One region of the Geobacillus sp. 47C-IIb genome, then DNA from elsewhere that is predicted to be linked to it. Evidence: predicted binding sites of a transcription regulator. Region 1 holds the regulator's gene; each other region holds the start of a gene.
What was found. The regulator CtsR, encoded in region 1, represses protease genes until heat stress. The targets are predictions, from matches to a motif close to ATGGTCAATAAAGGTCAAACA.

Region 1 (4,209 bases):
TCTTGGCTTTGTACGGCCGCGTCTTTTTCTTTCCGCACTTCCTCGAGCTTTTGCTCCAGCTCTTTCAGTTTCGGCGGCGCCGTGAACGAGCGGAGGCGCACTTTTGAGCAAGCTTCATCAATTAAGTCGATCGCTTTATCCGGCAGAAAACGGTCGGTAATGTAACGGTCCGACAGTTTGACCGCCTGCACGATCGCCTCATCGGAAATCGAGACGCGATGGTGCGCTTCATAACGGTCGCGCAGCCCTTTTAAAATTTGGATCGATTCTTCCACAGTTGGCTCATCGACATGAATCGGCTGGAAACGGCGCTCAAGCGCGGCATCTTTCTCGATATATTTCCGATACTCATCAAGCGTCGTCGCTCCAATGCATTGCAGTTCGCCACGTGCCAACGCTGGTTTTAAAATGTTCGATGCATCGATCGCTCCTTCGGCTCCGCCAGCGCCGATTAGCGTATGGAGCTCATCGATGAACAAAATGATGTTGCCTGCTTGGCGAATCTCATCCATCACTTTTTTCAACCGATCCTCAAACTCGCCACGGTATTTCGTCCCGGCCACAACTGTACCCATATCGAGCGTCATGACCCGCTTGTCGCGCAACGTTTCCGGCACCTCGTTATTGACAATTTGTTGAGCCAATCCTTCGGCGATCGCTGTTTTCCCGACACCCGGTTCACCGATCAGCACCGGGTTGTTTTTCGTCCGTCGGCTCAACACTTCAATAACGCGCTGGATTTCTTTGCTCCGGCCAATGACCGGATCAAGCCGCCCTTCACGGGCGATCGCCGTTAAATCACGGGCGAGGCTGTCAAGCGTCGGCGTGTTTACATGCGAGGCACCTCCACCACCATGGCCCGATACTGATTCATTGCTGCCGAGCAGCTGCAATACTTGTTGGCGCGCCTTGTTCAAGCTCACCCCTAAGTTGTTTAACACGCGGGCGGCCACTCCTTCGCCCTCGCGGATCAATCCAAGCAAAATATGTTCCGTGCCGACGTACGAATGACCGAGCTTCCGCGCTTCATCCATTGACAGCTCGATCACTTTCTTCGCCCGCGGTGTGTAGTGAATCGTATGTGATACCTCGTTCCCGCGGCCAATGAGCGATTCCACTTCTTTCTGAATTTTATCTGGACCAAGGCCAAGCGCCATAAGCGCTTTAGCGGCGATTCCTTCTCCTTCGCGGATCAACCCGAGCAAAATGTGCTCTGTGCCAATATTGTTATGGCCAAGGCGAATGGCTTCTTCCTGTGCCAACGCCAATACCTTTTGCGCCCGTTCCGTAAATCTGCCGAACATCATCGTTCATCACCCTCCATCTTTCTTCGTTCTTCCATCTTTAAGCGTTCCCGAATTAATGCCGCCCGGCGGACATCCCGTTCCTCGGGGCGGAGTGCCCCACCAGCATATTGCTGTAAAAAACCTGGCTGCGTCAAAATCATTAGCTCATTTAAGATGTTGCGCGAGACGTTTTTGATATATCCTAAATCGATCCCTAAACGCACATCTGACAAACATTGCGCCGCTTCTTTCGACTCGATGACGCGGCAGTTAGCCAATATGCCGTATGAGCGGAACACCTTGTCTTCTAATTGTATGCCCAAAGTTTTCACTAATGCCTGACGGGCCGCTCTTTCTTGGGCAATCAGCTGTTGGACGATCGTATGCAAATCAGCGATAATGTCCTCCTCCGACTTTCCAAGCGTGAGCTGGTTAGAAATCTGGAAAATATTACCCAACGCCTCGCTTCCTTCCCCGTATGTCCCACGGACGACAAGCCCGAGCTGATTGATGGCAGGGATAATGCGGTTGATCTGTTGAGTCAATACGAGCGCCGGAAGATGCATCATCACAGACGCCCGAAGTCCTGTCCCAACATTTGTAGGGCAACTTGTTAAGTAACCAAGCCGCTCATCGAAAGCATAGTTGACATGTCCTTCAATCCAGTCGTCCAATTCGCTCGCCGCCTCAAGCGCCTCAGCAAGCTGCAGCCCTGGAAATAAGCATTGGATGCGGATATGATCCTCTTCATTGATCATAATGCTAATTTCCTCATTTTCTGAGAGCAGACAGGCACCAAATGGAGAGTCTTCCGCCAAATGTGGGCTAATTAAGTGCTTTTCTACTAATACCCGTTTTTCAATCGGTTGAAGCTCCGACATTTTCAACAGCTCAAAACGGCCTGCCCCCCCGTATGAACGGTAGGCAAACGTCCGCTCAAACAGAGCAACGATTTGCATTGCCTCCTCGCTGCTAAACAGCGTTGGAAAGCGGAAATCAACAATATTGCGAGCTAACCGGATGCGACTGCTCAAAACAATGTCCGAATCGGGTCCTTCTTGGCTCATCCAAGCGCTGACCGCCGTATTGAAAAACTTCTCAAACGACATACCGCTACATATCCCCCTCTCCGCGTTGGCGAAGTTCATCCTCTAAAGAGCGGATTTGGTCGCGCACTTCGGCTGCCCGTTCAAATTCCTCACGGGCGACTAGCTCTTGGAGCTTTTGCTTCAGCACAGCAAGTTGCTTGCGTAAATGGAGAACGCCGCCTTTCCGCTTCGGAATTTTCCCTGAATGGGCGTTATTTCCGCTATGAAGCCGTTTCAAAATCGGCGGCAAGTAGCGGGCAAACGTCCGGTAACAGTCAGCGCAGCCGAATCGTCCGATTTGCGTGAACTGATGATACGTCATTTTGCATGTCTCACATTGAAGCAAATCGGGATTTGGAAACGCATTGGCCGTCATCTCTTTCATTGGAGCTTGAAAATTGAGCAGTCCTGCTAACAAGTTATTGAGCGAAAAGTCATCATTACCGTAGAGCATAAACATGTGGCCATGCTCTTTGGAGCATTGTTCACAAAGATGGAATTCCGTTTTTTCACCGTTGACAATTTTCGTAAAGTGCATCGTTGCTGGTCGCTGCTTGCATTCTTGGCAAATCAACGCTTCCCCCTCCCCTACTTATACTTCAGCGACGTCAACATCGCCTTTAACATGCGCGCCCGCAATTCATCACGCTCAGGCAAGCCAATGTATAAGACAGAGCGATCCATCACGCTTAACATTATTTTCGCTTCCCGCTCCGAAATTACCTTTTCTTCAACAAGACGTTTTACTACATCTTCAGCATTCGATTGGCTAATGCGATGGCCAACGAGCTCAAGCAGTTGGTCAATAAGATGAGCCTCACTTTTCGTCTTCACTTTCATAATGCGGATATACCCGCCGCCACCGCGCTTACTCTCGACGATATACCCTCTCTCAAGAGTAAACCTCGTATTAATGACATAGTTAATTTGCGATGGGACACATTGAAATTTATTCGCAATCTCGCTCCGTTTAATTTCAACGATATCTTGGTCGCTCATATTGAGTACTTGCTTTAAATATTGCTCAATAATGTCGGAAATGTTTGGCACTCTACCTCCCACCTTCCTCACAATCAACCTGCTTAGCGATGAAACCAGCTGCCATCTTGTACTAGAAGACCTATAGGGAGAAACCGGCATCATCGCCTTCTTGTTGACTTTGACTATATTTGACCTTGTTTTTACTATATAATGTATTACGAAAAATTGCAAGAGTTACCGGAGAAGTCAAACTAACTATAGAATATCCGTTTTTTTGGCTGACGAAACATCAGGCAGCTGATAAACGAAAAAGCACGCCTTTTTTCCTAATGAAAAAGACGTGCTTTTTGTTTGGCCTAGCAGCGACCTACTCTTGCAGGGGCGCTGGCCCCAACTACCATCGGCGCTGGAGAGCTTAACTTCCGTGTTCGGGATGGGAACGGGTGTTTCCTCTCCGCTATCACCACTAGGCAATATGAAGTTGTGGGATCATTCCCTCAAAACTAGATAACCGTTTAGTGGGAAGAAGCCTCCGCTTTTCGTACTGTCTAGCTCCGGCCGCCACTTTTCTAGGTTAAGCCCTCGATCGATTAGTATCCGTCAGCTCCACGTGTCGCCACGCTTCCACCTCGGACCTATCGACCTCGTCATCTTCGAGGGATCTTACTCGCCTAACGCGATGGGAAATCTCATCTTGAGGGGGGCTTCACGCTTAGATGCTTTCAGCGCTTATCCCTTCCGCACATAGCTACCCAGCGGTGCCCCTGGCGGGACAACTGGTACACCAGCGGTGCGTCCATCCCGGTCCTCTCGTACTAAGGACAGCTCCTCTCAAATTTCCTACGCCCACGACG
Region 2 (4,209 bases), 880 kb from region 1:
CTATCTTTTGTGCCGAACAGCTCCTCGGCGAGCGTTTTGGCAAGCTCCGTTTTCCCGACGCCGGTCGGACCGACGAACAAGAACGAACCGACTGGGCGGTGTTTCGCTTTCAAGCCGGCGCGGCTGCGACGAATCGCTTTGGCGACTTTTTTCACTGCTTCTGCTTGGCCGATCACTTTTTTCGCCAAATTGTCTTCAAGATGTTTCATTTTTTCTTTTTCATCAGCTTGCAGCTTGCCGACCGGGATGCCTGTTTTGTCAGCGATGATCCGCTCGATGTCGGCGACATCCACAACAGGGTGCTCTTGGGTGACGCCTTGTTCGAGTTGTTTCTCAAGCTTCAGCTCTTCATCGCGCAGTTTTGCCGCCAGTTCATAGTTTTCTTCTTTAGCTGCTTGATCCTTTTCTTTCGCGATTTGCATCAACCGCTCTTGCAATTGTTTCTCATCGGTCGGTCCGAGACGCAAGTTCGCTTTCGAGCCGGCTTCATCAAGCAAATCGATCGCCTTATCCGGGAGGAAGCGGTCTTGGATATAGCGGTGCGCAAGTTTGACGCACGCTTCGATCGCTTCATCCGTATAGCGGACATGATGGAATTGTTCGTATTTTGGCTGGATGCCTCTTAAGATGGCAATTGCTTCGTCAACGGTCGGCTCGTGGACGATGACCGGTTGGAAACGGCGCTCAAGGGCGGCGTCTTTTTCAATTTGCCGGTATTCTTTCAATGTTGTCGCCCCGACGACTTGCAGCTCACCACGGGCGAGCGCCGGCTTCAAAATGTTGCCGGCGTCCATCGACCCTTCGGCAGCGCCGGCACCGACGAGCAGATGAATTTCGTCGATGAACAAGATGATGTTTTTCCGCTCTTGCAGTTCGGTGATGAGCCGTTTCATCCGCTCTTCAAATTGACCGCGGATGCCGGTGTTGGCGACGAGCGATGCAACATCAAGCAAGTACACTTCTTTGTTCAACAGTTTTTCTGGCACTTGCCCTTCGCCAATCTTCAGAGCAAGCCCTTCGACGATGGCTGTTTTTCCGACGCCCGGCTCTCCGATCAAAACCGGGTTGTTTTTGTTGCGGCGGTTTAAAATTTCAATGACACGTGCGATTTCTTTGTCGCGGCCGATGACTGGGTCAATCAAGCCCGCCTTAGCCATTTGTGTCAAGTTGCGGCCGAATTGATCCAAAAATCCACCGCCGTGGCGCTGCGGACGTTTGGCTGCTGTTTCTGGTCCGACTGCTTGAGCGTTGGCCGTCGCAAAGTGGTCGGTGAACCAGTCATCGAATGAAAACGGCGAAAAGCCGAAGTTTATCGGAATCGACAATTGTTGTTTTTGCTTTTCATAGCATGTATGGCAAAGATGAAGTTGTTTTTTCTCACCGTTCCATTGTAAGTTGACAAACACTGTTGCTTCCCGTTGTTGGCATGCTTGACAACGCATAAGGCATACCTCCTTTTTTACGGTTTGACTTTGACTTTCTTTGACTTTCTGATTTTATTATACTTTGACCTTTTTTGACTTTCAAGTATTTTTTACAAAAAAATTGTTATCATGATGAAATGTTTTTGAAAAAATGGTGAATACTAATGTAGGTGCGATAAAACTATGATAAAGTGAAAAACAGAAAAAAGTAGAAGGTGCTTGTGGCTGGCGCTTGCAGCGGGGGAGATGGGGAGACCTGTTTATACTATTTATAAAGCTATGAAAGAAGGAGAAGGATGAGAATGAGAAGACGTCTGTTTTTCGTGATGGTCGCGGTGCTTACCGCTATCATCATCGCAGCTTGCTCGAACAACAACGAACAAGCGGAAACGCCGGCGATGCTTGAAGTGAAAATGGATGTGCCGGATCACATCGATGTGAACAAGCCGACGAAGCTCGCCTGTGTGGTGACATATGGCGGCGAAAAAGTCGAGGATGCAAGCGAAGTGAAATTTGAAGTATGGAAACATGGGAATGGCGATCGGGAAATGCTGGAAGCGAAGCATGATGGCAATGGGCGTTATTCGGTGACGAAAACGTTCACGGAAGCGGGAACGTATTCTGTTGTTGCCCATGTGACAGCTCGTGACATGCATAATATGCCGAAACAAGATATCGTGGTTGGGAATCCGGAACAGGCCTCAGCTGCAGGGTCAAGCTCTGATGATCAAGCAAATAAGGAAGAAGGCCATCATCACGGCAGTGATGTTTCCATGTCATTATCTTCCCATTCGTTCGAAGCTGGAAAGCCGGTGACGTTAGGGGTTCGGATCACGAAAGATGGAAAGGCGCTCACGAACGCCACCGTTCGTTTTGAAATTTGGCAGGCGGAGAATAAGCACGAATTTATCGATGCGAGCGAAAAAGGAAATGGCGAATATGAGGCAGTGGCCACGTTTGCGAACAAAGGGACGTACTCGGTAAAAGTGCACGTCGAAGCAAGCGCACTGCATGAACATCAAGTGAAACAAGTGACCGTCAACTGATGAAGGATGCCAAAGAAAGGCATCCTTTTTTCTTCCCTTTCGTCTTTCTTGTCCACGTTAGACATATATATAGCAATAAACAGCGGACAAGAGAGAAGGAGAGGGCAGACAATGCATGGGAAGGAATGGTTGGAGGCTTGGCAAATCGCCGCTGTCTATATCGGTACGGTCATTGGTGCGGGGTTTGCGACCGGCCGGGAAATTATCGAATTTTTCACCCAGTACGGAGCAGTAGGGACAGTCGGTGTAGCCGTGAGTGGCCTCTTGTTTACATGGGGCGGCATGCGCCTGATGGTGATGGCACGCCGTATCGGGGCGTCATCGTACGATGAACTGAACCGGTATTTATTCGGGAGGATGGTAAGTCCGTTCGTGACGCTTGTCATGACGGTCATGCTCGCTGGGGTGACGGCGGTGATGATCGCCGGAGCGGGGGCGGTGTTTGAAGAACAGCTTGGCTGGGCGCGGCAGACAGGTGTTGCGCTGACCCTCGTTTTGGCGTTTGTCATTATGTTATTTGACCGCAAAGGCCTATTTGGCATCAATGTGTTTGTGGTGCCGATGATCATGTTGTTCAGTGTGGTCGTCTTCATTAAGACGGTGATGGCCGGGGAGCTGTGCCGCCCGGACATGGTAGCGGCGGACTATTCTTTGAAGGCGGTATTGTCGCCGTTTTCGTATGCGGCGTTTAATTTGGCAATGGCTCAAGCCGTACTCGTCCCTGTCGCCTGTGAGGCAACAAACGAACGGGCGGTAAAGAGGGGGGCGCTTTTAGGCGGGATCGTGCTGACCGTTTTGTTGCTGCTGAATCATACGGTGCTGTTGTCGTTTCCGCACAAGAACGGGTATGATATTCCAATGGCAGAGGTCGTCCATACGTTTTTTGCCGTTTTGTATTGGTTTTATGTTTTTGTCATTTACGGAGAAATTTTTACATCGATTATTGGCGGTCTATTCGGACTTGAACGGCAAGTGCGCATTTGGGTGCCGCTCCGCGGAAAATGGCTTGCCGTATTGCTTGTCTCACTATTTATGGCTGTGAGTCCGTTTCGCTACGGGGAGCTGCTGTCGTTTATTTATCCGCTATTTGGCTATATCAGTCTCGTCTTGTTATGGCTTCTTTGGCGACGGCAGCTGCCGCGTCAATAAATAAGCCCTTTCGTCTCCGGCGATTCCCTGTTTCAGGGGGGGAGGTGAAAGGGCCTCAATTTTTTAGCAACGCTCTTTTTGAAAAAAGAGATTGGCGTGTTGATTGGAAAATCTCTCATCAACGCAACGTCATGGGCGAAAGCGGGCGATCATCGTTTCCAAATCGCGCGACGCCGCAGTGTTTCCGCTGTTTCCATCACTTTTTTCAATGCCTGTCTCGCCCGTCGTCGTTTCGCCAGCTCACTCGTTTGTGGATTCCCCTTTTAGAATATTCTGTCTAATCAATGAGGAATGTGAGGAATGCATAAAAATGTTCTCACATTGGAAGACTATGCCGTAAACGGAAAGGCGAGGGGATAGCCGTGAGCTTTTTATCATTTTTCAAAAAGAAAAAGCATCCGTCACAGCTAACAATGCCGCAATTATGGGAAAAGCTCCGGCGATCCAGTGATTTTGTCGAAGTGTCGTTTGTGGTTGGACGCAAGGAGCTATCGGTTTACTATTTTGATTCGCTCGTAGACCCGAAAGTGCTGCAGGAAAATATTCTTTGTCATCTGCAAAATGATCTTTCTCGCCGTCCGGATGTTCAG
Region 3 (4,209 bases), 570 kb from region 1:
TTCTTTGTATGAGGAACATAATCGGTCGTTATGTGAATTAATGAACAGTCACTTTTTTTTAAATGCCAAAACGTTGGAACGGAAAAAGGGGTTTATTACGTATTTAAAAGAGGCGGAAAAAATCGCGGAGTTTTTAAACATTATCGGCGCCCACCAAGCGCTGCTTCGCTTTGAAGATATTCGTATCGTCCGCGATATGCGCAACTCGGTCAATCGGCTCGTCAACTGTGAAACGGCCAATTTGAACAAAACGATCGGCGCCGCGCTCCGCCAAGTGGAAAACATCCGCTACATCGATGAAACGATCGGCCTTGATTCACTGCCGGCGAAACTGCGGGAAATTGCCAAACTCCGCATCGAGCATCAAGATGTCACCTTAAAGGAACTTGGTGAGATGGTCGCAGGTGGAAAAATCAGCAAATCCGGCATCAACCACCGCCTGCGCAAAATTGACGAAATTGCTGAACGGCTGAGAGCCGGAAAGCCGGTCGATTTCCATAAATCGCTGTAAGGGGGAGATGGAGAATGGTCGAAAAACAAGTTGAAGTGAAACTAAAAACCGGACTGCAAGCGCGCCCGGCGGCGTTGTTCGTCCAAGAGGCGAACCGTTTTTCGGCGGACGTCTTTTTAGAGAAAGACGGCAAGCGGGTGAACGCGAAAAGCATTATGGGCTTGATGAGCCTAGCGATCGGCCATGGGGCTGTCATCACGTTGATCGCCGACGGTCCGGATGCACAGGAAGCGGTCGAAAAGCTTGCCGCCTATGTACAAAAAGAAAAATGAGAGGCGCGCTTGTACGGGTGATGTGGAAAGTTTCACCGGAGGAAGGCAAACAAGAAAAAAGGCTGCTCCGTTCGTAACGGAAGCAGCCTTTTGCGTTTACTTATCTTCCAAGCGTGTCAGCACGCGGTCAATAATGCCGTATTCTTGCGCTTTTTGCGCCGTCATAAAGTTGTCGCGATCCGTATCGCGCTCGATTACTTCGATCGGCTGGCCAGTATTTTCCGCCAAAATGCGGTTTAATTTGTCACGCAAGAACAAGATGCGTTTCGCTGCGATTTCGATTTCTGTCGCTTGCCCTTGGGCACCGCCGAGCGGTTGGTGAATCATCACTTCGCTGTTCGGAAGCGCAAACCGTTTTCCTTTCGCTCCCGCTGCTAACAAAAACGCTCCCATCGACGCGGCCATGCCGATGCAAATCGTCGACACGTCCGGTTTAATGAATTGCATCGTGTCGTAAATCGCTAAGCCCGCTGTGATCGAGCCGCCCGGGCTGTTAATGTAGAGAGAAATGTCTTTTTCCGGATCTTCAGCGGCCAAGAACAACAGCTGTGACACGATCGAGTTCGCCACTTGATCATCGATTGGGCTGCCGAGGAAAATAATCCGGTCTTTCAACAACCGTGAATAAATGTCATACGCCCGCTCCCCGCGGTTGGTCTGTTCAATGACAGTCGGGATTAAATACATGCAAAACGCCTCCTTTTCCACTATAAGGGTCCCTATGTACGCCTTAATCATACATGAATGGTCAATGAAGGTCAAACAAAACGCCTTCTCCCATTCACCTATATATATTCGCGAACAACAGCGAACATCCCTCTTTTCATCATAACCGCTTTTTCAGTTTTTAAACCAAGGTTTCCCTCGCTTCCTTTGTTGGCGATCGCGATAAAAGATAGGAACGCCAACAGCAGGGAATAGCCATCCAATTTTTCCTCTTTTTTTATTGTATTTTTCCTCTTGCATTTTTTTTTGATCCTGCTATAATAGAACATGCGACGGAACGAAGCAGAAAAAACAACAACATAACATGCCCTCGTAGTGTAGTGGATAGCACGAGAGATTCCGGTTCTCTTAGCGTGGGTTCGAATCCTGCCGAGGGCGTCTCAACAAAACGGTTGCGTCAGCAACCGTTTTTCATTTGCCAAGCTGTTGCCGTGATGCCGCGGAATGGTTGTGGAGCGGTAAACGAAGTGTCTTTTTCGGTTTTGCACGTTTGAATGATATTGTAACAAAAGATCTGCCCCCAAATCCCTGTGTCATACATTTTTCATAGACGGGATTATCTGAGAAGCTCCCACTTCAATCAAACCATAAGGTGGATTAAGTGGTGGGGGCACAGAAAAGATGTTGTCTTCGGCCCGAGCATGAACGTGGCATCCAACGTACGTACATGTTCATAGAAAAGACCCATGAGCGTTTCACCTAGGCATGAGCATGAGACCTAAGGAGAGCGCGTTTTGCTCTCTGCTCAAGTATGAAAGGTGGCCTTTTAGGCATATCCGTGTTCAACGAAAAGAGGAATGAAAGCATCCGAGTCCTCGGGTGCTTTTGTTTTGCCTGCGGGCGGCCGTCAAAAATTTCTCCTACCCCCCATCGTCACTGTCGTGTACAATATAAAGAAAGGGGGCGTGACGATGAGGGCGGAGTTATGGCAAGAGCAGCGGCTGCAGTTGTCGCTGACGAAGGAGCTTGTGCAGGCGATTGAACTGCTGCAATATTCGGCACTTGATTTGGAAGCGTTTTTATACGAACAGTCGCTTGAAAACCCATTTTTAGAAATCCGCCGCGGTCGGATGCGGCGGAGAACAAGCCGAACGGACAAAGATCGGAAGCAATGGCTCGAAAATATCAGCGGCCGGACGGAGACGCTTGCTGGCCACTTGCTTGCCCAACTTCCGGGATTGATGCTGCCGGCGAAGGAAGAGCGCATGGTTCGTCATCTGATCGCTGCGCTAGATGAAGATGGCTATTTGCGCGTACCGCTTGCCGAGTTGGCAGCGCGATTCTCCGTATCGGAGCAAGAGGTCGAACGTGCGCTGCGTTTTGTGCAATCGCTTGACCCACCGGGAGTCGGTGCGCGTGATTTGGCCGAGTGTCTCCTTCTGCAGCTTGAGCGCCGGCCGGAGCGTGATGAGTTGGCGGAGACGATCGTTCGCCATCATTTTGTCGCCTTTGCCGAAAAAGCGTGGAAGACGCTTGCGAAACAACTCGGCGTCAGCCTCGGTGAGCTGCAGCGTGTCTTCGAGCTCATCCGCACGCTTGAGCCGCGGCCCGGTATCCATTATGCGAACGAAACGCCGCATTTTATCGTGCCCGATTTGATCGTCACCCGCCAAGCGGACGGCGGTTGGATTGTTACCTATAACGATGACATCCATCCGGAGCTCGGGTGGAATAAGGAATACGAGCGGCATATTGTTGCCGTTGGCGATCGGCACGCTGAGCGATTTATGAAAGAAAAGTATCGGCAGTTTACATGGCTCGCCAAAAGTTTAGAACAACGGAAGCAGACGCTAGTTCACCTCATGGGCATCATTATTGACCGCCAGCGCTCTTGTTTTGAAAGCGGCCTGTCGGCGCTGAAGCCGATGACGATGCGCGAAGTGGCCGAAGAACTCGGCGTCCATGAATCAACTGTGAGCCGTGCGGTCCGGCATAAATATGTGCAAACGCCGTTTGGCACGATCGAGCTGCGTCGCTTTTTTTCCAGTGCTGCCACGGCTGGAGCGGGGGAGACGGCTTCCTCTGTTCAAGTGAAAGCGATCATTCAAACGCTCATTTCCGCCGAAGACCGGCGGGCGCCACTTTCCGACCAACAGCTTGCCGATTTGCTTCGCGATCAGCATGGCATTGCCATCTCACGACGCACGGTCGCCAAATATCGCGAACAGCTGCGCATTCCGTCATCAGCCAAACGAAAACAATATACGAGCCTGCCGTAAAGGCAATGAACAGAAAACAAGTGGCAAACGCTATAAGAAAGAAAGGAAGAAACGCATGCACATCCGTCTGTATACAAAAACGAACTGTCCGCTTTGTGAAAAGGCCAAAGCCGTTTTAACCGAGCTGCAAGCGGACTATTCATTCACGATCGAAGAGATCGATATTTATCAAGATGACGCGTTGCTTGAGAAATACCAGTTAATGATCCCAGTCATCGAACTTGACGGTGAAGAAATCGGATACGGGATGATTGAAAAAGAAATGGTGAGAAAGCGGTTGCGGCAGGCGCAAAAAGGTTGAACACCTTTATTCCTCCTGCTATAATGGAAATGGAGCGGGAGGAATTTTTTATGGACTAGTGGGACATAATATGTCATACCGGGACACATAATGTCCCTATGATTGGTTAGGGAGAAAGGTCTGATGCAATCGTTATTAGAGGCACAAAAAAAATTATTGCCTGACTTGCTTGATGTTATG

Region 2: IC804_RS14700 (ATP-dependent Clp protease ATP-binding subunit) is a predicted target of CtsR. The motif match lies at 1,504-1,524, and genes of this name have one in related genera.
Region 3: clpP (ATP-dependent Clp endopeptidase proteolytic subunit ClpP) is a predicted target of CtsR. The motif match lies at 1,528-1,548, and genes of this name have one in related genera.

What each region holds. Positions count from the first base shown of each region.
Region 1 covers NZ_CP061473.1:2,025,122-2,029,330, reverse strand. Annotated here, with positions in the region: gene clpC (ATP-dependent protease ATP-binding subunit ClpC) at 1-1,307, opposite strand, end outside; gene IC804_RS10295 (protein-arginine kinase McsB) at 1,304-2,395, opposite strand; gene IC804_RS10290 (protein-arginine kinase activator protein McsA) at 2,400-2,948, opposite strand; gene ctsR (transcriptional regulator CtsR) at 2,963-3,424, opposite strand; rRNA gene rrf (5S ribosomal RNA) at 3,710-3,826, opposite strand; rRNA gene IC804_RS10275 (23S ribosomal RNA) at 3,926-4,209, opposite strand, start outside.
Region 2 covers NZ_CP061473.1:2,907,320-2,911,528, forward strand. Annotated here, with positions in the region: gene IC804_RS14700 (ATP-dependent Clp protease ATP-binding subunit) at 1-1,442, opposite strand, end outside; gene IC804_RS14705 (FixH family protein) at 1,727-2,470, shown strand; gene IC804_RS14710 (YkvI family membrane protein) at 2,582-3,619, shown strand; gene IC804_RS14715 (spore germination protein) at 4,033-4,209, shown strand, end outside.
Region 3 covers NZ_CP061473.1:1,450,839-1,455,047, reverse strand. Annotated here, with positions in the region: gene whiA (DNA-binding protein WhiA) at 1-511, shown strand, start outside; gene IC804_RS07505 (HPr family phosphocarrier protein) at 526-783, shown strand; gene clpP (ATP-dependent Clp endopeptidase proteolytic subunit ClpP) at 880-1,470, opposite strand; tRNA gene IC804_RS07495 (tRNA-Arg) at 1,816-1,887, shown strand; gene rpoN (RNA polymerase factor sigma-54) at 2,421-3,728, shown strand; gene IC804_RS07485 (glutaredoxin family protein) at 3,784-4,029, shown strand; gene IC804_RS07480 (sugar-binding transcriptional regulator) at 4,153-4,209, shown strand, end outside.